Regions from separate parts of the Pseudomonas sp. LBUM1663 genome, predicted to be linked through region 1. Evidence: riboswitches for the same ligand, from Rfam matches in the RefSeq annotation. Region 1 holds a riboswitch; the other holds the start of a gene.
The links. A riboswitch is a leader RNA that binds a small molecule or an ion and turns the genes downstream of it on or off. The one in region 1 is predicted to bind cobalamin.
Positions count from the first base shown of each region.

Region 2: another riboswitch for cobalamin. It lies ahead of cobO (cob(I)yrinic acid a,c-diamide adenosyltransferase); the one in region 1 lies ahead of ACA075_RS16005 (CbtB domain-containing protein).

Region 1 covers NZ_CP166792.1:3,518,032-3,530,041, forward strand. The annotation lists gene ACA075_RS15980 (phospholipase D-like domain-containing protein) at 1-330, opposite strand, end outside; gene ACA075_RS15985 (vWA domain-containing protein) at 519-1,064, opposite strand; gene ACA075_RS15990 (magnesium chelatase ATPase subunit I) at 1,184-2,182, opposite strand; gene cobN (cobaltochelatase subunit CobN) at 2,378-6,244, opposite strand; gene cobW (cobalamin biosynthesis protein CobW) at 6,248-7,309, opposite strand; cobalamin riboswitch at 7,406-7,620, opposite strand; cobalamin riboswitch at 7,849-8,076, shown strand; gene ACA075_RS16005 (CbtB domain-containing protein) at 8,195-8,386, shown strand; gene ACA075_RS16010 (CbtA family protein) at 8,398-9,102, shown strand; gene ACA075_RS16015 (cobalamin biosynthesis protein) at 9,099-9,512, shown strand; gene cobM (precorrin-4 C(11)-methyltransferase) at 9,610-10,356, shown strand; gene nfuA (Fe-S biogenesis protein NfuA) at 10,455-11,039, opposite strand; gene ACA075_RS16030 (acyltransferase family protein) at 11,097-12,010, opposite strand, start outside.
Region 2 covers NZ_CP166792.1:1,889,814-1,901,823, reverse strand. The annotation lists gene cobU (bifunctional adenosylcobinamide kinase/adenosylcobinamide-phosphate guanylyltransferase) at 1-51, opposite strand, end outside; gene ACA075_RS08560 (cobyric acid synthase) at 198-1,649, opposite strand; gene cobD (threonine-phosphate decarboxylase CobD) at 1,646-2,638, opposite strand; gene cbiB (adenosylcobinamide-phosphate synthase CbiB) at 2,631-3,539, opposite strand; gene bluB (5,6-dimethylbenzimidazole synthase) at 3,536-4,186, opposite strand; gene ACA075_RS08540 (cobyrinic acid a,c-diamide synthase CobB) at 4,183-5,508, opposite strand; gene cobO (cob(I)yrinic acid a,c-diamide adenosyltransferase) at 5,519-6,130, opposite strand; cobalamin riboswitch at 6,212-6,442, opposite strand; gene ACA075_RS08530 (hypothetical protein) at 6,598-7,182, shown strand; gene ACA075_RS08525 (PQQ-dependent sugar dehydrogenase) at 7,250-8,563, shown strand; gene ACA075_RS08520 (O-methyltransferase) at 8,666-9,319, opposite strand; gene ACA075_RS08515 (C40 family peptidase) at 9,342-9,878, opposite strand; gene ACA075_RS08510 (C40 family peptidase) at 10,098-10,736, opposite strand; gene hda (DnaA regulatory inactivator Hda) at 10,951-11,655, opposite strand; gene ACA075_RS08500 (AI-2E family transporter) at 11,886-12,010, opposite strand, start outside.

The DNA of each region.
Region 1 (12,010 bases):
CGGCGCATCGGCGCTGCCGTAGGCCAGATAGACCCGATACTGGATCGTCAGCCCCGGATTGACCGCGTAATCGGCCCAGCGAAATTTCTGCAACGGCGCGATATTGCTGGGGGTGGCGTGGTATTGAGGGAAGGTATGGGTCTTACCCGGGAACGTCAGGCTGTTGAATAGAAACTGCCAGGGTTTGTCGCCCTGCTGCTTTTCGATGGCGAAACCCAGCAGGCCTTTGCGGCGGGGTTCGGCCACATCCATGGCCAACAGCACGCCATTGGTGCCGGCATAGGCTTTGACGCGGAAATCGTTCTGATGGTTAACGGCAAGTGCGCGCATGATTCACTCCTGTGATCGAATGCACTCAGAGCATAGGGGAGCGATGCGGATTCGCCATGATTCTCCGGGACCGGGGTGATGCCATCGCGAGCAGGCTCGCTCCCACAGGGGATCTGCAGCGTTCACCAATCTTGTGGGAGCGGCGGTGCGACTTGCTCGCGAAGGGGCCCTTGCAGACAACACAGCCCTTATCCTGAAACCAGCTCATCAATGTGCCGATAATCCGCATGCAAATCTGCCGCCATCTGTCTGGCCCGACCCAGCCGAATCGGCCCGCGCTCGATATCAATCAATAACCCCGGGCAGTCCAGCACTGGCAACCCCGGCCAGTTCTTCAATCGCCCATCGGTCACCAGCAGCAGCCTTTGCTGTTCCGCCGGAAAGCGTTTTTGCCGTGTCGCCAGCCAACGCCCCGCTTCGCCCAACGCCGCCAACAACGGCGTGCCGCCGCCCGCGCCCAGACCATCGAGCCAGGCACGCAACCCCGCTGACGCTTTCAAGCCTTCTACCTGCCACTTCGGCGCCTGACCGCTGGCGGTCAACAACGCAAGGCGCGCGCGTTGGCGATACGCATCGTCGAACACTTGCGCGAGCAAACCCTTGGCGTCGCTCAACGCCTGATGACGGCGAGTCGAGGCCGATGCGTCGACGATCACCAGCCACAGCTCATGGGAGGAACGCGTGCGCAGGTGGAACAGCACATCTTTGCGCTGACGCGGCCGACCATTGAGCAAAGTGCCGGGCCAGTTGATCGAGCCGCTGTGCGCGGCGTGGCGCTTGCCTTGTTTACCGTTATCCAGCCGGCCTGCGCGGGGTCTGGCATTCGCCCCCGCGTCAGATCGAGGGCGAATGCCTAGGGCTTTTTTGGCCAGCTCGGCACTTCACGTCGGGCGCCAACCGGCAGCGCCTGAGCGGGCATTTCGCCCCATTGGCCCTGGCCTTCGCTCGGGCTGGAAGATTGCGCCGAGGGCGACTGATTGTGTTGCGGCGCTGGTGGCGATTGCTCGCGACGACGATGACGCAGGGCAAACTCGGCGACGGCGTCGATGTCTTCCTCACCGATGGCGCTCGCCCCTCGCCATGCGGCGTGGGCACGGGCCGCGCGCAACCAGACCAGATCGGCACGCAGGCCATCGACACCGGCGGCGAAACAGCGTTCGGTGATCTGCGCCAGTGCGGCATCATCCAGGGGGATGTTCGCCAATGCGCCGCGCGCCTTCTGGCAGCGTTCACGCAGGGACTGCTGCTGGCTTTCCCACTCGACGCAGAAACCCTGGGGATCGCTGTCGAAATCCAGACGCCGACGGATGATCTGGCCACGTTCGGCCGGTGCGGTATGGCCACTGAGGGCGACGTTCAGGCCAAAACGGTCGAGCAGTTGCGGACGCAGCTCGCCCTCTTCCGGGTTCATGGTGCCGATCAGTACAAACTTCGCCGAATGCCGATGGGAGATGCCGTCGCGCTCGATCAGGTTGGTGCCGCTGGCGGCCACGTCGAGCAACAGGTCAACGAGGTGATCGGGCAGCAAGTTGACTTCGTCGACGTACAGCACACCGCCGTCGGCCTTGGCCAGTACGCCGGGGGAAAATTGCGCGCGGCCTTCGCTCAGGGCGGCGTCGAGATCGAGGGTGCCGACCAGCCGTTCTTCGGTGGCGCCCAGGGGCAAGGTGACGAATTGCCCGCTGGCCAGCAAGTCCGCCAGGCCTCGGGCGAGGGTTGACTTGGCCATGCCGCGCGGGCCTTCGATCAGCACGCCGCCGATTTTCGGGTCGATGGCGGTCAGATAGAGGGCGAGTTTCAGATCGTCGGCGCCGACCACGGCGGAGAGCGGGAAATGGGGGGTGTCGGTCATCTTCAATACTCGGTCATGGTCCGTAACAGCGATCTCAAGAACACACTCAAAACCTGTGGCGAGGGAGCTTGCTCCCGTTCGGCTGCGAAGCAGCAGTAGATACTGACACTAAGGTCTGCCTGACAAAATGTGCATTCAGGTTTTTGGGCTGCTGCGCAGCCCAGCGGGAGCAAGCTCCCTCGCCACAGGTCCATTTCAGCTGTCTTCTTCTATATCCAGCAACAAGTTTTCCAGGGCCTCGCGATACGCGCCCGGTTCCTGCCACATCCCCCGCTGCTGCGCCTCGAGCATGCGCTCGGTCATGTCGCGCAGTGCATGCGGATTATGCTCACGCACAAAATCCCGGGTTGCCGGATCGAGCAAATACGCATCCGCCAGCAACGCATACTGATGATCGTCGATCAACTGGGTCGTGGCGTCGAACGCAAACAGGTTATCGACCGTCGCAGCCAATTCGAACGCGCCTTTATAGCCGTGACGCTTCACGCCGTCGATCCACTTCGGATTCGCCGCCCGGGAGCGGATCACCCGGTTCAGCTCTTCCTTCAAGGTGCGGATCTTCGGCAAGTCCGGCTGACTGTGATCGCCATGGTAACTGGCCGCCGCTTCGCCGCTGAGGCTTTCCACGGCGGCGAGCATGCCACCCTGGAATTGGTAATAGTCATTGGAATCGAGCAGGTCATGCTCGCGATTGTCCTGGTTTTGCAACACGGCCTGCACCTGACTCAGACGCTGGGCGAATTGTTCGCGGGCGGCGGTGCCTTCATCGGACCCGCCGTAAGCGTAGCCGCCCCAGTTCAGGTAAACCTCGGCCAGGTCTTCGCGGCTTTGCCACAGACGGCCGTCGATGGCGCCCTGCACGCCTGCGCCATAAGCACCGGGTTTCGCCCCGAAGATGCGCCAACCGGCCTGACGCCTGGCCGCGTCTTCATCCAGGCCTGATTGCATCAGCGCTTCACGTTCGGCGCGCACTTTGGCAGCCAATGGGTTGAGGTCGTCTGGCTCGTCCAGCGCGGCGACCGCTTGCACGGCGGCGTCGAACAGGCGGATCAGGTTGGCGAAGGCATCACGGAAGAATCCGGACACACGCAAGGTCACATCCACCCGCGGACGGTCGAGCAAGCTCAGCGGCAGGATTTCAAAATCGTCGACCCGCTGACTGCCGGTGGCCCAGACCGGGCGCACGCCCATCAGCGCCATGGCCTGGGCGATGTCGTCGCCGCCGGTGCGCATGGTCGCGGTGCCCCAGACGGACAGACCGAGCTGACGCAGGTGATCGCCATGGTCTTGCAGATGCCGTTCGAGAATAAGGTTGGCCGACTGGAAACCGATGCGCCACGCGGTGGTGGTCGGCAGGTTGCGTACGTCCACCGAATAGAAATTGCGCCCGGTCGGCAGCACGTCCAGACGACCGCGACTCGGTGCGCCGCTGGGGCCGGCCGGGACGAAACGACCGCCCAGGGCGTCGAGCAGGCCACGCATTTCTGCGGGGCCGCAGGCGTCCAGGCGCGGGGCGACGACTTCGCGCAGGCTCTCAAGGATGGCGCTAACTTCAGTCCACATAAAACCCTGTGGGAGCGGGCTTGCCCGCGAAAGCGGAGTGTCAGGCGACAATGAGTTATCAGATACACCGCGTTCGCGGGCAAGCCCGCTCCCACAGGGATTGTGGTTGGCTTGAGATGGGTTCAGTTTCAGCGAGATCAACTGGGCGGCGAAAAGCTCCAGCCGTTCGCGGGTATCGCCAGCCGTGCGCCACACTTCATCAGTAACGCTCAGCAGCTCTACGGGCCGCGGACCGGTCCACGGCTCAGCCAACGCACAATCCAGCGGATCAAACCCCAATTCGAACGCCCTGGCCAACGCCCGCAGCAGACTCGATTGCGCACCCCGTCCATCGCCACGAGGAATGCGCAACAACGCCAACAACGTGTCGACGCGCAAGCGCCCGGTCGGCGACTCGCCAAAGATGTGCAGCCCATCGCGGATCTGCGACTCTTTCAAGTCGCACAGGTACGTGTCCAGCCGCGGCAACCAGATCGCCGCATCAGCGTCGCTGTTGAGCTTGTCGTCCAGTTGCAGTTCTCGGTCGATGTGCGTGTCGCGCACCAGTTGCAGGATGTCGCGCTGCAACTCTCGGGCGCGGCGCGGATCGAGCAATTGCGCTTCGTAATACTCGTCGGCCAACAACTCGAGGTTGCGCAGCGGACCGTAGGTTTCGGCGCGAGTCAGCGGCGGCATCAGGTGGTCGATGATCACCGCTTGGGTGCGACGCTTGGCCTGGGCGCCTTCGCCCGGGTCGTTGACGATGAATGGATAAATGTTCGGCAGCGGCCCGAGCAGCGCGTCCGGCCAGCAATTTTCCGACAGCCCGACGCCCTTGCCCGGCAGCCATTCGAGGTTGCCGTGCTTGCCGACGTGAATCACGCCGTGGGCGCCATAGGTGTTGCGCAGCCAGAAGTAGAACGCCAGGTAGCCGTGGGGCGGCACCAGGTCCGGGTCGTGATACACCGCACTCGGATCGACCTGATACCCCCGCGCTGGCTGAATCCCGACGAAGGTGAGGCCAAAGCGCAACCCGGCGATCATCATACGTCCGTCACGGCACATCGGATCGCTTTCGGGCGTGCCCCAACGCTCCAGCACCGCTTGCTGATTGGCTTCGGGCAATCGGTTGAACATCTGCCGATAGTCGTCCATCGCCATACTTTGCGCGCAGGGACGCTGATCAATGGTGTCGAGGTCGTTGCTGACACCGCCGAGCAACTGTTGAATCAACGCAGTGCCGCTGTCCGGCAACTCGGCGGGCAACGGATAACCTTCTGTGTACAGCGCCCGCAGGATGTTCAGCGCGGCGGCCGGGGTGTCGAGGCCCACGCCATTGCCAATGCGCCCATCGCGGGTCGGGTAGTTGGCGAGGATTAGCGCGATGCGTTTTTCGCTATTCGGCACTCGCGCCAGGTCGATCCAGCGCCGTGCCAGTTCGGCGACGAAATCCATGCGCTCCGGTTGCGCCCGATAGCACACCACGTCCGACTGACTGCGCTCGCTGCGCCAGGCCAGGTCCTTGAAGCTGATCGGCCGGCTGATGATCCGTCCGTCCAGTTCCGGCAGCGCGATGTGCATCGCCAGATCACGCGGGCCGAGGCCCTGTTCACTGGCAAGCCAGCCCGGCTCGTTGTCCTGGGCGCAGATCGCCTGGATCACCGGAATGTTGCGTCGAAACGGCCGCAGATGCGGCGCTTCGGGGCTGGATTGAGCGAAACCTGTGGTGTTGAGGATCACCCCAGCCTCGACTTCGTCCAGCAGGTCCTCGACCACCGTCAGGCAGCCGGGTTCTTTCAGACTGGCCACAGCAATCGGCAACGGGTTCAAACCCGCCGCCTGCAAACGCTGGCAGAAAACATCGATGAACGCGGTGTTCGCCGCCTGCAAATGCGAGCGATAGAACAGCACCGCCGCCACCGGTTGACCGGCCTGCCAATCGGCTTGCCAATCGTGAAGGTCTGCGGGGCTCTTTTGCGGGTGGTAAATCGCCGTGCGCGGCAGGGTTTGCGGCTCGGCCCAAGCGTAATCGCGATCCAGCCAGCGATTGGCCAGGCAGCGGAAAAAATCCAGGGCATTGGCCATGCCGCCCTGACGCAAAAACTGCCAGAGCCGGTCGCGGTCGTCGGCGGCCACGGTGCTCAGGTCGCTGAGTTCCGGGTCCGGGCGGTCATCGCCGGGCACCAGAATCAGCTGAACACCGCGCTGGGACAGCTCCACCAGACGCTCGACCCCGTAACGCCAATAGGCGATGCCGCCGTGCAACGAAATCAGAATGACCTTGGCATGGTGCAACACTTCGTCGACATACAGGTCGACCGACGCGTGATTCTGCACCTGCATCGGGTTAGCCAGGCGCACGCTCGGGTAATCGTCCGGTAACTGCTGCGCCGCTTCGGCGAGCAGCGCCAGACTGGAGTCGCCGCTGCACAGGATCACCAGCTCGGCGGGGGTTTGTCCAAGGTCGGCGATGTTGTCATCCGACACGAAACCGCCGGGCTGGGTCCTGAGCAGGTGCATGGTTTAAACGCTGAGCGCGGCGCGCAGTTGCGCTTCAAGCAGCGTGGCGTCCAGCTCCTGGCCGATCAGCACCAGACGCGTGGTGCGCGCTTCATCGGCGCCCCACTGACGGTCGAAATGCTTGTCGAAACGCGTGCCCACGCCCTGGATCAGCAGGCGCATCGGTTTGTTCGGAATCGCGGCGAAACCTTTGACCCGCAGGATGCCGTGCTGGACCACCAGTTGGGTCAGCGCATCCAGCAGCAGGCTTTCGTCGGCTTGCGGCAGCTCAATGGAGATCGAATCGAAGGCGTCATGGTCATGATCGTCTTCACCTTCATGATGGTGATCGTGGTGGCTGTGACGGCTGTCGATGTGTTCTTCGGAACCGGCACCGAGGCCGATCAGCACGTCCAGTGGCACGCGGCCGCTGCTGGCTTCGATGACTTTGACCGCTGGCGGCAGCTCTTCGGCGACTTCCAGGCGCACGCGAGCCAGGTCTTCAGGGCTGATCAGGTCGGCCTTGTTGAGGATCACCAGGTCGGCGCTGGCCAGTTGATCGGCGAACAGTTCGTGCAGCGGCGATTCGTGGTCCAGGTTCGGATCGAGTTTGCGCTGGGCGTCGACTTGATCCGGGAATGCGGCGAAGGTGCCGGCGGCCACGGCCGGGCTGTCGACCACGGTGATGACCGCGTCAACGGTGCAGGCGCTGCGGATTTCCGGCCACTGGAAGGCTTGAACCAACGGCTTTGGCAGGGCCAGACCCGAAGTTTCGATGAGGATGTGGTCGAGGTCGCCGCGACGGGCGACGAGTTCGCGCATCACCGGGAAGAATTCTTCCTGGACGGTGCAGCACAGGCAGCCGTTGGCCAGTTCGTAGACGCGGCCGTTGGCTTCTTCTTCCGTGCAACCGATGGAACACTGCTTGAGGATTTCGCCGTCGATGCCCAGCTCGCCGAACTCGTTGACGATCACCGCAATGCGGCGGCCCTGAGCGTTGTCGAGCATGTGCCGCAGCAAGGTGGTTTTGCCCGAGCCGAGGAAACCGGTAACGATGGTGACGGGGAGTTTGGCCAGTGTTTTCATCGGATGCCCTTTGGCAAGGTGGCGGGCATACGGGACGACGACCGCAACGATGATTGCGCGGAAGATTTCGCCACCGGATCACCCCGCCCGGTTGTAGTGAGAATTCGTTTCGAGGCAGGTCTCCTGGCTGACGGTGTGCCGGGCGCTTTGGCCTGGCATTCGCTGCGCCTTCCCGCGAGCCTGTCGGACAGGGTTTGCAGTGGCGTGGCAGCGAACATCACCGTTCACAGTTGCGGGGGCAGCCGCGGCATTGACCGCGTTCCCTTCTTAGCTTCGGCACATGCCGAAGAACCTCGAAAGCGCAAGGCTACGCATGGTGTGGAGGCGGGTCAATGTCTCGTGAGACCTCACGCCCCATTGTGGCGAGGGAGCTTGCTCCCGTTCGGCGGCGAAGCCGTCGCAATACCTGCTTGAGAGGTACGCCTGAAGGAATGCCGGGGGCCGCTTCGCACCCCAGCGGGAGCAAGCGCCCTCGCCACAGGTATTGGGTACCGACTGAGAATCCATGCCAATTGACGCCAAACCCCCGCCCATGCTCTCCTACACGCCTTGTTACGGGTGCCCTTCACAGGGTGAAACGGGAAACCGGTGAATCATGTGCTTTACTCAAAGCCATGTCAGTCCGGTGCTGCCCCCGCAACGGTAAGCGAGCGAAGCGTCAGATCCACTGTGCCAGCAGTTCGGCATGGGAAGGTGATGCTTGCAGGTTCAGGCGAAAGCCAGCGCCCCTCGTGAGCCCGGAGACCGGCCCGCAACACAAAGTGACCCTTACGTCACTGAATAACAAACCCGCGGTGGGCGGGCGCTGTTTGAACCTCTGCGCGCCCGACTCGCAGGGGTCTTCATGCGCTCTATTCACCCGCTGACAGACCAGAGGGATGCGCCATGTCGATCATCAGCAGTACCGACCACAACTCCGCCAGCTCCGCCACAACCCTGAGCCAACGTCTGATCGCCGCCATGTGCGCGTCGATCCTTGGCGCGTGCCTCGTGTATTTCGCCGGTTTCTCGCACATCGAAGCGGTGCACAATGCCGCGCACGATACCCGTCACAGCTCCGCCTTCCCGTGCCATTGAGACCTGCCGACATGATCAAGCGAATTGCGCATACCGCAGGTTTCACCGGACTGCTGGCCGCCCTGCTGCTGACCCTGCTGCAAAGTTTCTGGGTCTCGCCGCTGATTCTGCAGGCCGAAACCTACGAAAAATCCGGGCCGGCCGCTGTTGAAGTTCACGAACACGCCGCCGGTGTCGCCGCTCACAGTCACGACGCTGAAGCCTGGGAACCGGAAGACGGTTGGCAGCGCGTGCTGTCGACCACGGGCGGCAACCTGGTAGTCGCCGTCGGTTTCGCCCTGATGCTCGCCGGTCTCTACACCTTGCGTGCACCGACCAAAACCTCTCAGGGCTTGCTTTGGGGCCTGGCCGGTTACGCGACGTTCGTGCTGGCGCCGACCCTCGGCCTGCCGCCTGAACTGCCGGGCACTGCCGCGGCGGATCTGGCCCAACGGCAACTCTGGTGGATCGGTACGGCCGCCTCCACCGCCGTCGGCATTGCGTTGATCGTGTTCAGCCGCCACTGGCTGATGAAGATTCTCGGCGTAGCGATTCTCGCTGTTCCGCACGTGATCGGCGCGCCGCAACCGGAAGTGCACTCGATGCTGGCTCCGGAAGCGCTGGAAGCGCAGTTCAAAATCGCGTCGCAGCTGACCAATGTCGCGTTCTGGCTGGCCTTGGGCCTGATCAGCGCCTGGTTGTTCCGCCGCAAAAGCGATGGCCAATACCACGCATGATTGATACCCGCGCAGCGCCGACTTTAGTCGTCGGCCTGGGCTGCCAGCGCGGCTGCCCCGCCAGCACGCTGCGGGCGTTGATCGATCAGGCATTGCAGGCTCATCAAATCGAACTTCACCAGATCAAGGCCCTGGCCAGCATCGACTTGAAGCGTAATGAGCCTGGCCTGATCGAACTCGCCGAACAACTCGCGTTGCCGCTGATGTATTTCAGCCGTGAGCAATTGGAAGGTTATAAACCGCAACTCAGCCATCATTCGGACATCGCGTTCGAACGCACTGGCTGCTACGGCGTGGCGGAAAGTGCCGCCCTGGCCCTGGCCGAACACCTGGCCCAGGCACCGGCGAAACTGCTGATTTCGCGACAAAAATATGCTCAGGCCACCCTGGCGTTGGCCTGCGTTGCGTAAGATCCCCGACAATCCCGCCTTCGATCATGAGCAATCTTCATCTGAAGCCTTGCCCAAGCCCCTTTTCTGACAGACTCTTTATTCAAAGGAACGGACGATGACCGTCTACTTCATTGGCGCAGGTCCCGGCGACCCGGAACTGATCACCGTCAAAGGCCAACGGCTGATTCGCAGTTGCCCGGTGATCATTTACGCCGGCTCTTTAGTGCCCGCCGCCGTGCTCGAAGGCCATTGTGCCGAACAGGTGGTCAACAGCGCCGAATTGCACCTGGAGCAGATCATTGAACTGATCAAGACCGCCCATGCTAACGGTCAGGACGTGGCGCGAGTGCATTCAGGTGATCCGAGTCTTTACGGGGCGATTGGCGAGCAGATTCGCTACCTGCGCGAACTCGGGATTGCATTTGAAATCGTTCCAGGTGTTACGGCGACGGCGGCATGCGCGGCGCTTCTCGGTGCTGAACTGACGCTGCCCGACGTTTCACAGAGCGTGATTCTGACCCGCTATGCCGACAAAACCGCGATGCCGGCTGGTGAAGAGCTGGGCAGCCTGGCGCAGCATGGGGCGACCATGGCGATTCATTTGGGCGTGCAGCATCTGGAAAAGATCATCGCCGAACTGCTGCCGCATTACGGCGCAGACTGCCCGATCGCGGTGATTCACCGGGCGAGCTGGCCGGATCAGGATTGGGTGGTGGGAACGCTTGCGGACATAGCCGGGAAGGTTGCGGCGAAAGGGTTTCGGCGCACGGCGTTGATTTTGGTGGGTCGGGTGTTGGGGAGCGATCAGTTCAGCGAGTCGTCGCTGTATCGCGCGGGGCATGCGCATCTCTACAGGCCATAGGGCCTCATCGCGAGCCTGCTCGCGATGGGGCCAGTGATTTTCCCATAAAAAAACGGCACTCACGGGTGCCGTTTTTCATTTCGCAGCGAACACCTTACTCAGTAGTAGGCGTTTTCTTTCTGCGTATGGTCCGTCACATCGCGTACACCCTTGAGCTCGGGAATGCGCTCAAGCAAGGTGCGCTCGATGCCTTCGCGAAGGGTGACGTCTGCCTGGCCGCAGCCCTGGCAACCGCCGCCGAACTTCAGCACGGCGATGCCGTCTTCGACCACATCGATCAGGCTGACCTGACCGCCGTGGCTGGCCAGCCCAGGATTGATCTCGGTTTGCAGGTAGTAATTGATACGCTCATTGACCGGGCTGTCAGCATTGACCATTGGGACTTTGGCGTTGGGCGCCTTGATCGTCAGCTGGCCGCCCATGCGGTCCGTGGCATAGTCGACGACCGCGTCATCCAGGAAAGCTTCGCTGAACGAATCGATGTATGCGGTGAAGCTTTTGAGCCCCAACGCGGTGTCTTCAGGTTTTTCTTCGCCCGGCTTGCAGTACGCAATGCAGGTTTCGGCGTACTGGGTGCCAGGCTGGGTGATAAAGACGCGGATGCCAATACCCGGGGTGTTCTGCTTGGAGAGCAGATCAGCCAGATAATCGTGGGCGGCGTCGGTGATGGTAATAGCGGTCATGGAAACTCCTCGCAGGCTTGGGCGCAGTTTACGCCAATCATCGCGCCGTACAAAGTCCTAGTATTTTTGTCGGGAAAGAGCCGGAGCCGCGTTATTCGCTGATTCGCCGTCGATCCACTCTTTAAGCCACCGATAGCTGCATTTTTCTACATATTCGTAACTTGCCCAGGAAGCCACGCCGATGGCCACCACACAAACGGCGAACATCACGTAAGGATTTAGCCCATAACGCTGTGCGACAAACCCGCCAACCGACAGCACCAACACATGCATCAGGTAAACCGAGTAGGAACAATCGCCGAGCACCCTTAACAGCCGGGAGTTCTCGACATAGCGCTCCAGCGCCATACACGCCATCACCAACACTGCACCGGGGACGCCCCAGGCCAGGAAGCGAGGCTGCGGCGCCAGGTTATAAATCGCCAGCAACGCGCCGCCAATCCCCAACAAGGGCAGCCAGAAACCGGGTTTGATCCAGCCGCGCCGATAGATCATGCCGATGGCGATCCCCAGCAGAAACTCATAAACAATGTCCGAGCGGTAGAACTCGCTGATCCAGCCATAACCGGTCCACGCCTGGCACACCGCAAACAGCAGCGCGCCGACGATCAGCAGCCGAACCTGCAAGCGGAAGAGCAATGCCCAGGCAAACAGCACGTAGAACAGCATTTCGTAGTTCAGCGTCCAGCCGACATTGAGGGTCGGATAGATCCCGTAGCCACCGGGGTTTTCCGTGGGAATGAATAACAACGACAGCAGGAAATGTGACCAATCGACCGTCTGATCCGGCAACACAGGCTGTGCGAACACGACCACCAACGCCATCAGCACCGTGTACAGCCAGTACGCCGGCACGATGCGAAACAGTCGGTACAAGAGAAACCGTGCGGGCGGCAGCGATTTACCTTCGGTGGACAGGAAGATCACCAGGCCACTGATGACGAAAAAGATATCAACGCCCACCGCGCCCT
Region 2 (12,010 bases), 1.6 Mb from region 1:
AGCCAGTCGGCTTTTGCCGGAGCGGGCGCCGCCGAGGATCAGTTGCAGCATGGTTCATTCCTTAAAATCATTGGCGAGGCGATTGGCCTCATCGCGGGCAAGCCCGCTACCACAGTGTCTGTCGTGGACACAATATTTGTGAGCAGCCTCGATCCTTGTGGGAGCGGGCTTGCCCGCGATGAGGCCGGCACAGCCACTCAAATCCCGCAGAGTTCACGCAGCAACCGGGTATCCAAATGCTTCTCCACCAAATCCGCCAACCGCTCGATATCCCGCTCGCGCAACCCGTGGTAATCCACTTCCTGCACCTCCTGCAAACCCGCCCAGCGCAGCAGTGCACTGCACGCTGCCGGAGACTCGAACAAGCCATGCAGGTAAGTGCCGAAAATCTGCCCGTCAACACTTTGCGCGCCATCGCAGCGACCATCGTCCAGCTGCACCGCGGCGTTTTCCAGCGCCGGCCCCGTGGTGACGCCAGCATGAATTTCGTAGCCACTGACCTGCGCATCCTCCAGCGCCAATCGACCGCGCACATTGCGCAATTGCTTCTCTTCTTCGAGCTGTGTTTCGAACGCCAGCAAACCCAGGCCGGCACTGGAACCCGGCGCGCCTTCGAGGCCCAGCGGATCGTGCACTTGCTCACCGAGCATTTGCAGGCCGCCGCAAATCCCCAGCACTTTGCCGCCATAGCGCAGATGACGATTGATGGCCGCGTCCCAACCATTGGCCCGCAGGTACGCGAGGTCACTGCGCACGCTTTTAGAACCGGGAAGAATGATCAGGTCGGCCGCAGGTATCGCCTGGCCGGGGCCGACGAATTGCAGGTCGACTTGCGGATGCAGGCGCAGCGGATCGAAATCGGTGTGGTTGCTGATGCGCGGCAGCACCGGCACCAGCACTTTGAGCACGCGTTCGGCCTTGTCGGCCTGGCGCTGATCGATGCCGTCCTCGGCTTCCAGGTGCAAATCCATCACATACGGCAGCACGCCGATCACCGGTTTACCAGTGCGCGCTTCCAGCCAATCGAGGCCGGGTTGCAGCAAGGCGATGTCGCCGCGAAAACGGTTGATGATGAAGCCTTTGACCCGCGCCTGCTCGGTCGGCGACAGCAGTTCCAGCGTCCCCACCAGATGCGCAAAGACCCCACCGCGATTGATGTCGGCAATCAACACCACCGGGCAATCCACCGCTTCGGCAAAGCCCATGTTGGCAATGTCGCCGGCACGCAGATTGATCTCGGCCGGCGAGCCTGCGCCTTCAACCATGACCACCGGATACGCCGCGCTCAATCGTTCATGGGAGGCCAGCACCGCTTGCATGGCGATGGCTTTGTAGTCGTGATAGGCGACCGCGTTCATGGTCGTGACCGCGCGACCATGAATGATGACTTGGGCGCCGGTGTCGCTGTTGGGTTTGAGCAGCACCGGATTCATGTCGGTGTGCGGTTCTAGGTTGGCCGCCTGGGCCTGCACCGCCTGGGCGCGGCCGATCTCGCCACCGTCGGCGGTCACGGCACTGTTAAGGGCCATGTTCTGCGGTTTGAACGGCACGACGCGCACACCCTGACGCGTGACCCAGCGGCACAACGCCGTCACCAGCGTGCTTTTACCGGCGTCGGAAGTGGTGCCCTGCACCATCAACGTTGTCATTGGTTGTCCTTTACGAAGGCTTGAAGCGCTTGCTCAAGACGCCGCCAATCGGCTTCATCCGCCGGCAAGCCGAAACGCACGCTGCTGTTGTGGCTGAACAACCGCAGCAAGATGCCGCGCCGAGCCATGAATTCGTGAAGCGCTTCGGCATGCTCGGTCATCAGCCATTGAAACAAGGCGCAACCACCCTGCGGCTGCAAACCATACTGCCCAAGCAAAAGCGCCAGGCGTTTGCTGGCCTCTTCGCTGCGCACGCGCTGCCTTGCGTGGCCTTCTGTGTCCAGCAAACAGGCTTGACCCAACACGCGTGTCGGCCCACTGACCGCCCACGGGCCCACCTGCTCGGCGAGCAGTTTGAGCAGCTTGCGCTCAGCCAGCACAAAGCCCAATCGCACACCCGCCAGGCCAAAAAACTTGCCGAAGGAACGCAGCACGATCAGGCCGACCTGATGGGCAAACGGCGCCAGGCTTGACGTCGGCGTGTTGTCCATGAACGCTTCGTCCACCACCAACCAGCCACCGCGTGAGGCCAGTCGGGCATGCCAGTCGAGCAAGCGACTCGGGCTCAAGCTCAGGCCCGTCGGGTTGTTCGGGTTGACCACCACCAGCACGTCGAGGCTGTCGATATAGAAGTCGACTTCCTGCTCCAGCACCTCACGCACGATGTAACCATTGCTGCGCCATGCGTGCGCGTGTTCGGCGTAACACGGCGACAGCACGCCGACCTTACCGGCCCGACGCAAACGCGGCAGCAACTGGATGGCCATTTGCGAACCGGCCACCGGCAGCACCTGTCCGGTGCCGTAAAAATCGCAAGCGGCCTGCTCCAGACCGTCATCGGTTTCCGGCAAGCGCGCCCAGGCGCGCGACGGAATGTCCGGGATCGGGAATGGCCACGGCGCGAGGCCGCTGGACAGGTCCAGCCAGTCAGCTTCAGCAATGCCGTATTCGAGCGCTGCCTTGCGCAAGCGACCACCGTGCTCAAGCATAGAATTCAGCTCCCACGCAGAGAATCAGCAGCCATAACCATACCCCGCGCTGAACCAATTGCCAGCCACGGTCGATGGAATCGGCATCCGCCGGCACGCCTTCGCCCAGTTGCGGACGCTGATGCAGTTCACCGTGATAGATCGCCGCCCCGCCCAACTCGACGCCGAGCGCACCGGCGCCGGCCGCCATGACGGGCCCGGCGTTGGGGCTGTCCCAGGTCGGGCCCTGGGTGCGCCAGCATTTCAACGCCAGTCGGGTTTTGCCCAGCAGCGCGTAGGTCAACGCCACCAGACGCGCAGGAATGTAGTTGAGGACGTCGTCGATCTTCGCCGCCGCCCAACCGAAACGTTCGAAGCGTTCGTTGCGATACCCCCACATGGCATCAAGGGTGTTGCTCAAGCGATAGAGCACCACGCCGGGCGCGCCGGCCACGGCAAACCAGAACAGTGCGGCGAATACCGCGTCGCTGCCGTTCTCCAGGACTGATTCGGTGGCGGCGCGGGCCACTTCGGTTTTATCCAGTTCGGCGGTCTGACGGCTGACCAAATAACCCACGCGCTTGCGGGCTTCGTCCAGATCATCGCTGCGCAAAGCCTTGGCCACCGGCTCGACGTGCTCACCGAGGCTACGCATGCCGAGGGCGCAATAGAGTGCGAGAATCTCGACAATCCAGCCAACATAGGGCGCCCAGGAAAACGCCGTGGCGAGCAAGGTCAGCGGCACGACCGCGATCACCCACGCGGTGACGCCATGGCTGCGCCAGCCACGTCCCTCACCGTTGAAACGTTGCTCGATGCGGTCTGCAAAACGGCCGAACGCCACCAGCGGATGCCAGCGTTTGGGTTCACCCAGCAGCGCGTCCAGCGCAACCGCGGCGACACTCAATAACGCCACACTCATTGACTCACTCCCCAATAATTTTCATACAGCAACTCACTGAGCGGACGCGCCTGCGCCCACCCTTCGAGTACCAGCATCGGCGCCGGATAGAATTCCTTGACCGGGCCGAGGCAAAGAACCGCCAACGGCTTCGCCCCGGGCGGCAAACCCAACAGGTCCGCCAGCGCTTGCGGCTCGAACAGCGACACCCAGCCCATGCCCAGACCTTCGGCGCGGGAGGCCAGCCAGAGGTTCTGGATCGCGCAGGACAACGAGGCCATGTCCATTTCCGGCAAGGTGCGACGACCGAAGATGTGGCGCTCACGATCGTCCATCAGCGCGGCGACCAACACCTCGGCGCAGTCATTGATGCCTTCGACCTTGAGCTTCATGAATTCGTCGGTGCGCTCGCCGAGGGCTTCGGCGGTGCGGATGCGTTCTTCTTCCACCAACTGCTGGATCTTGCCGCGCAGGACCCGGTCGCTGATGCGGATGAACCGCCAGGGCTGCATCAGGCCGACGCTGGGGGCCTGATGGGCGGCTTCGAGCAGGCGTCGTAACAACGACGGCTCGACCGTGCCGCCGCTGAAGTGGCGCATGTCGCGACGTTCGGCGATGGCCCGGTAGACCGCTTCGCGTTCGGCTTCGGAGAATGCGTTGTCGGTCATGGCCTGCTCGCGAAGGCGCCCTCACGGTCAGGCGCAAAAAGTGCAGCGACTGCGGTGGGATTGGACGGAAAATAAAAGTGCACATACGAGGCCGTCATCCGCCCCGCACGATAAACCGCCTCCGCCCCACGCCCGCCATTTGGACTGAGTCCACGGGCAATCGGATCAAGTTCGGTGCTGGTCAACGAATGGTGATAGGTGTGGCCACGCAACGACCCTTCCGGCAACTCAACCGCTTGCAACGCCAACGCGGCCAGACGCTTTTGCATCACCGCATCACCTTTGAGCAAGCCCACCAGTTCGGCGCGAGTGCCTTCGACATCGGTCAACGAATCGAGCAGATACAACATCCCGCCACACTCGGCCAGCAACGGTTTGCCGGTAGCATGATGGGCGCGGATCGCGTCGAGCATCGAGGTGTTCTGCGACAGCGCCACATGGTGCAGTTCCGGATAACCGCCCGGCAGATAAAGGCTGTCAGCTTCCGGCAAATCAGCATCGCGGATCGGCGAGAAGAACAGCAATTCGGCGCCCATGGCCCGCAGCAAATCCAGGCTCGCGCCGTAGGTGAAGGCGAACGCTTCATCACGGGCTACGGCGATCCGCACACCGGCCAGCAAAGGCTCGGCGACGATTATTTCAGGCGCCGCAAATTCCACGGGCGGCGGCAGCGCCACATCGCAACTGCTGGCCAGTGATTCGGCCGCTGCATCGAGGCGCAGGTCGAGATCGTTCAACTCGCTGGCCTGGACCAGACCGAGATGCCGACTCGGCAATTCGATCCCGGTTTCCCGCGACAAGGCGCCGTACCAGCGCAAGCCTTCAGTCAGGCTGCCTTCGAGCAATTGCGCATGACGCAGCGTGCCCACGCGGTTGGCCAATACACCGGCAAACGGCAAGTCCGGCTGATACTTCGCCAGCCCCAACGCCAGCGCACCGAAGGTCTGCGCCATCGCCGTGCCATCGATCACGCCGAGCACCGGCACACCGAAGTGCCGCGCCAGGTCAGCGCTGGACGGCGTGCCGTCGAACAAGCCCATGACGCCTTCGATGAGGATCAGGTCGGCTTCCCCGGCCGCTTCCCACAACAGACGACGACTTTCCTGCTCGCCGACCATCCACATGTCCAATTGATACACCGGCGCACCGCTGGCGCGCTCGAGAATCATCGGGTCGAGAAAGTCCGGGCCGCATTTGAACACGCGCACTTTGCGCCCCTGATTGCGGTGCAAACGAGCCAGCGCGGCGGTGACGGTGGTCTTGCCCTGACCGGAGGCCGGCGCGGCAATCAATACCGCTGGGCATTGACGATGGCTATTCATAAAGCGCAGCTCACAACTCGACGCCTTTTTGCGCTTTGATCCCCGCCTGGAACGCGTGCTTGATCACGCCCATTTCGGTGACCGTGTCGGCCAGCTCGATCATCTCCGGCTTGGCGCCGCGACCGGTGACCACCACGTGTTGCATCGGCGGACGCGCCTGCAAATCACTGAGTACCTGATCGAGGTCGAGGTAGCCGTGCTTGAGGGCGATGTTCAACTCATCCAGCACCACCAGACCGATCGACGGGTCACGCAACAGCTCCTGGGACACCGTCCACGCGGCCTCGGCAGCGGCGATGTCACGCTGACGGTCCTGGGTTTCCCAGGTGAAGCCCTCGCCCATCACATGAAAACGCACCTGCTCCGGAAAGCGCCGGAAGAACAGCTCTTCGCCAGTGCTGTTACGGCCCTTGATGAACTGCACCACGCCGCATTGCATGCCGTGGCCCATGGACCGGGCGAGCATGCCAAAGGCCGAGCTGCTCTTACCTTTGCCATTGCCAGTCAGCACCAGCAGCAGGCCGCACTCATTCGGCGAGTTGGCGATGCGTTCGTCGATGACGGCTTTTTTGCGCTGCATGCGCGCCAGGTGGCGTTCGTCACGATCAGGGGAATCAGTCATGGGGGAGCTCTCCGTTGAGGCTGGATAACGGCGGGCAGGCACAAGAATAGACGGCAAGAAGCCTGGCATCGCCCACCGTGATGCCGTTGGATGAATCAGGCCGGTCTCCGGGCTCATGAGCGGCTCGCGCCGGACTGCGCGCCTTCCCATGTCAGTCGACACAGTGGCTCAAGACGCAGTCTTTACTCATTTACCGTTGCGGGGGCAGCGCCGGGATCGTGACGTTTCGTCGCTTGGTGATAGTCACTCACCGGCTTCCCTGTTTCACTCTGTCGGCCACCGCCACAGAGCACCTGAAACAAGCCGCGAAGGTTAGAGGGTTGGGGGTGGAGCGTCAATTGAAGACAAAGCGCGCGCGAGCGATATACTGCCGCCGATCAATTACCTGACACCAATCTTGCACCACACTGTCAGCAGTGATATCAAAGCGCCACAAACCCAACAACACAATTACAAGGGTGAGCAACATGCAAGGCATGATTATCAGCAATCCGAAGCTGGAATTCCTGCGACCGGTGCTGGAACGCTGGTTTGACTGTATCGACCGCTACAACACGGTGCGCGGCGATAACGACACGCCTTACTGGCACGACGAAAAAGCCAACCTCGGCCTGCTCTCTGCAGCAGCCTGGATGGCGGAAATGGTCACACTGCAACAAACACCGACGCGCAAACAGAACGAAGAAGGGGAACGCAACGGCCGCGCCGATCTGTATATCGCCACCCCCGAACAACGCGCCTACCTTCAGACTACTCAACGCTGGCCGCGGGTCAATAGCCTGAACCTGACTCAAGCGCTGCAGGACATCACCAGCAACGCCAAGCGCATCAGCTACGCCAGCGACCTGAGACTCGGCTGCCTGTTCGTTGCGCCTCAAAAGGCACAGCAGAGCGCGACACCGGAAGAACTCCAGGACATGGTCGACGACCTGCAAAAGGAACACAGCTGCGCCGTGGCCTGGTATTTCCCATACGCCTACCGCAAGTTGCGCAACGAAGCGGGCAACTATCACCCCGGCATCGCCGTGCTGCTCAAGGAAGCCCGCGGCTGACTGGTTGAACCATCGCGTGCTTAAGCTTCTCTATGATTAAGACAATGCACTCATAGGGAAGTCCAGCATGCACAAGCCCCAGCTCGTTCTCGTCATCGCGCTCGCCGGAGGGCTCGCCGCTTGTGGTGAAACCTCCAGCCTGCAAGTCTCCGACGGCACCGGCCCGTCACCCAAGCTGCCCGAACCGAACAAGACCCTGATCCCGACGGTGAACATCGCCCCGGCGATCGGCTGGCCGGATGGCGCGAAACCCACCGCTGCGGCGGGCACTCAAGTGGCGGCATTTGCCGAAGGGCTCGATCACCCGCGCTGGCTCTACGTGCTGCCCAACGGCGATGTGCTGGTAGCCGAAACCAACGCGCCACCGAAACCCGATGACGGCAAAGGCGTTAAAGGCTGGGTCATGAAGAAAGTCATGGGCCGTGCCGGCGCCGCCGTTCCCAGCCCGAATCGCATCACGTTGCTGCGGGACAAGGACCACGACGGCATCGCCGAAACCCGCACGGTGTTCCTGGAAAACCTCAATTCGCCGTTCGGCATGACCCTGGTCGGCAATGACCTGTACGTTGCCGACACCGACCGCTTGCTGCGCTTTCACTATGAAAATGGCGACACCGCGATCAAGTCGCAGCCGATAAAGGTAGTCGATTTACCGGGCGGTACGTTGAATCACCACTGGACCAAAAACGTTATCGCCAGCAAGGACGGCAGCAAGCTGTACGTCACTGTCGGCTCCAACAGCAATGTCGGCGAAAACGGCCTGGATCAGGAAGAAGGTCGCGCGGCGATCTGGGAAGTGGATCGCGCCACCGGCAATCACCGGATCTTCGCTTCGGGGATTCGTAATCCAAACGGCTTGGCCTGGGAACCTCAGACCGGCGCCCTGTGGACGGCGGTCAATGAGCGAGACGAAATTGGCAGCGACCTGGTGCCGGACTACATCACGTCGGTGAAGGACGGCGGGTTCTACGGCTGGCCCTTCAGCTACTACGGCCAGCATGTCGATATTCGCGTCGAGCCGCAAAACCCTGATCTGGTGGCCAAGGCCATTGCACCGGACTACGCGGTCGGCCCGCATACCGCATCGCTGGGCCTGTCGTTTGCCGAGGGCAACACACTTCCCGCGCAATTCAAGGAAGGCGCCTTCATCGGCCAGCACGGCTCATGGAACCGCAAGCCGCACAGTGGTTATAAAGTGATTTTCGTCCCGTTCGCGGGAGGCAAGCCAACCGGGCAGCCGGTTGATGTACTGACAGGGTTCCTCAACGAGGATGAGAAAGCCATGGGCCGGCCCGTGGGCGTGGTGATTGATCAGCAGGGCGATTTGCTGGTGGCCGATGATGTGGGGAACAAGGTGTGGCGGGTGTCGGCCACTAAATAGCAGCCCTGTAGGAGCGAGGCTTGCCCGCGAAGGCGTCGGCACATCCAACATTGATGTTGCCTGACCTACAGCCTTTGCGGGCAAGCCTCGCTCCTACAAGGATCAGCGCTTGCGACAGAGCGTGAGCCCATCACCCAACGGCAACAACGACAGATCCACACGCGCGTCATCCTTCAAGGCGTGATTGAGCGCCTGGATGGCTCGGGTGTCTGCGCTCTCAGCGTTTTCCTCAAGCACCCTCCCGCTCCACAGCGTGTTATCGAACACCGCCAGCCCGCCGACGCGCAGCAGACTCAGGGCATGCTCCAGATAGTGCGGATAGTTGGACTTGTCGGCATCAATGAAGATCAGGTCGAACGCCTCCGGCTGATTCAACAGGGCGAGCGTCTCGAGTGCAGGTGCCAGACGCAGGTCAATTCGCTCGGCCAGCCCCGCTTCCTGCCAATAACGGCGTGCGATAGCGTTGTAGTCGCCGGGGATATCACAGCAGATCAGCGAACCGCCCTCCGGCAACGCAGCGGCCATGCACAAAGCGCTGTAACCAGTAAACGTGCCGACTTCCAGCAAGCGTTTGGCGCCAATGAGTTTGACCAGTAACGCGAGGAACTGCCCCTGCTCCGGCGCCACCTGCCAGCGCGCCATGGGCAGCGCCTGGGTTTCGTCGCGCAAGCGCTTGAGCAGCGGCGTTTCCCTCAGGGAAACGTCGAGCAGGTATTGGTACAGGGAATCATCGAGATTGAGGGTGCGAGCGGTCATGACAACCTCTTCGGACAGGACGCTACGGGTTGCGCGCCAAGTGTTCAGGCTGCAGAACGCGCTTGGCGCTCAGATAAGCCTTCTGCCAGTAAGCCTTGGACAGGCTGTCCAGCTTCACCGTGCCGCCAGTGGCCGGCGCATGAACGAAGCGGCCTTCGCCGACGTAGATACCGGCATGGCTGACCTGGGAGCCGCCATTGGTGGCGAAGAAGATCAAGTCACCGGTCTGCAAGCCTTCCTTGCCGACGCTCGCCGCCTGCATGCTGATCATCTCGCGGGTGGTACGCGGCAGGGAAATGCCGGTGACGTCACGGTAGACGTAACCGATGAGGCCGCTGCAATCGAAGCCCGAATCCGGCGTGTTGCCACCCCAACGATACGGCGTGCCCACCAGGCCCAGCGCGCGGAACAGCACGTCTTCAGCCTCTGGGGAAAAGGGTTGCGGGTTGCCGAAAACAATGGGCGCGCGAACCACCGGCGCGGGCGGCGGTGTGCGACTGGCACAGGCGCTGAGCAGGGCTGCGAAGAACATGAGTGCGAGGCGGGCCGACATTGTCATAAGCAGAACATCCTGATCTGGCTGCGGCTTTTTCTGCCGGGAAGACAGAAAAGAAAACCGCCTGCGCAGGACGCAGGCGGTTTGCCATCAATAATAGATCTGGATTCTAGCGGCTATACGCCAAACTTCAAGTAAGACTTTAAGTTCGCCTTACAAACTGTCCGCCTACTTCGTTGCGAAGAGGCAGTTGTCGCCACCAACGTGGCGACAGGTTAAGCCTTATTTGCGTGCAGTGACCACGGTCGGGGTCGGGGTCGGGGCCATCGCGAGAGCGCGCTTGGCTTCGATGAAGGTCTTGCTCCAGTAGCTGTCGCCCAGGCTATCGACCCGGACACCCCCGCTTTTGCGGCTGCTGGAGTGGATGAACTGATTGTCACCCAGGTAAATCCCGGCGTGACTGACACGACCGCGACGACCATTGGTGGCGAAGAACAGCAGATCACCCGGCTTCAGCGCGCTGCGAGCGACCAGCGGAGCGTCTACGTTGATCATTTCGCGAGTGGAGCGCGGCAGGTTCATGCCGGCTTCTTCACGAAACAGATAACCGATGAAACCGCTGCAATCGAAGCCAGCCTCGGAGGTACCGCCGAAACGGTAACGGGTACCGATCAGGGACATGCCACGTTCGAGGATGCTGTCGGCCAGAACCGGAAGCTGGTACGACTTGCCATCGGCGAAGTCTGCCAGTTCCTTATCGGTGGCCAGCTCTTCCTGGAAAAGAACGGAAGAAGACTGCGCTGTAACTGAATTCTTGACCTGCTGTTGTTGCTCTTGCTGAGTCACTGGGGAGTGGGCAGCGCAACCGAACAACAGGGTGACGAGTGCGAGAGGCACGAGGGGTGCGAAGCGCTTTAGCATGGGCACGACCGTGGCTGATAGTTGTAAAGAAGCCGAGACTATGCCCGCTATCATCCTCATTTGCAAATTCAATCGAACTTTATGTGACTTCCCGGTTTCGCGATTACATCTAAGCGCTTAAGCCCCATTTAGACACTCGCGCAGCCTGCAACCCTGTAGGAAAGCGGATTTTCTGGCGCCTGAAACATGTCAAAACCCCCGCCAGGCTTAGGTTTTACCAGCCTAGAGTTTCTTTGAGGAAGGGGATCGTCAGCTTGCGCTGGGCTTGAAGGGAGGCCTGATCGAGACGTTCAAGCAGCTCGAAAAGCGCGCTCATACTGCGGGTACCGCGAGTCAAGATAAAATGCCCGACTTCATCGGTCAGGTGCAGGCCGCGACGGGAGGCGCGCAGTTGCAAGGCGCGCAATTTGTCTTCGTCGGAAAGCGGACGCATCTGGAAGATCAGTGCCAGGGTCAGGCGCGATTTCAGGTCAGCCAGTTTCACCGGCAATTCCCGTGGCGAGGTTGATGCAGCAATCAGCAGACGCCGACCGCTGTCGCGCAGACGGTTGAACAGATGGAACAGCGCCTCTTCCCAATCCGCCCGACCGGCCACCGCCTGCAAATCATCAAGGCAGACCAGTTCGTATTGTTCGAGGTTGTCGAGGATCGAGATGCCGCGATCCAGCAGCTCGGCCAGCGGCAGATACACCGCCGGCTCCCCCAGTTGTTCGAAGCGCAGGCAGGCTGCCTGCAACAAGTGCGTGCGCCCTACCCCGTCCTTGCCCCAGAGATAAATCAGGCTTTCGGTCCAGCCGGCGTCGGCTTCGCATAGCCGCTCGACATAGCCGAGTGCAGCGGCATTGGCGCCTGGGTAGTAGTTGATAAAGGTAGCGTCATCACGCAGACGCACACCTAGGGGCAGCTGAATCGGTTTCATGCTGACTGAACAGTTCCAAAGGAACCGTTAGTGGCCTCTGTGTAAAGTTTGCGAAGTTTATACCCGTGAGGCGGGTCGCACAATGCGACAGACCACAAGCAAAATCAAAGGTTTGCGTTAACGCCCTGGTTTGATGCCAGTTTCTTTGGCGGCGCATGTGACAGCAGCGCGGGGGATACGGACCGACCTGGCATGAAACCAGGCCGCCCGCCACATGACTTCAACGACTCTTATAGCTCCGGTTCGTCGACACCACTGTAGATATCAGAATCCTTATACAAATCATGCACATGGCGCACCAGCACCATGATCACCGCCGCCACCGGCAACGCCAGTAACACGCCGGTAAAGCCGA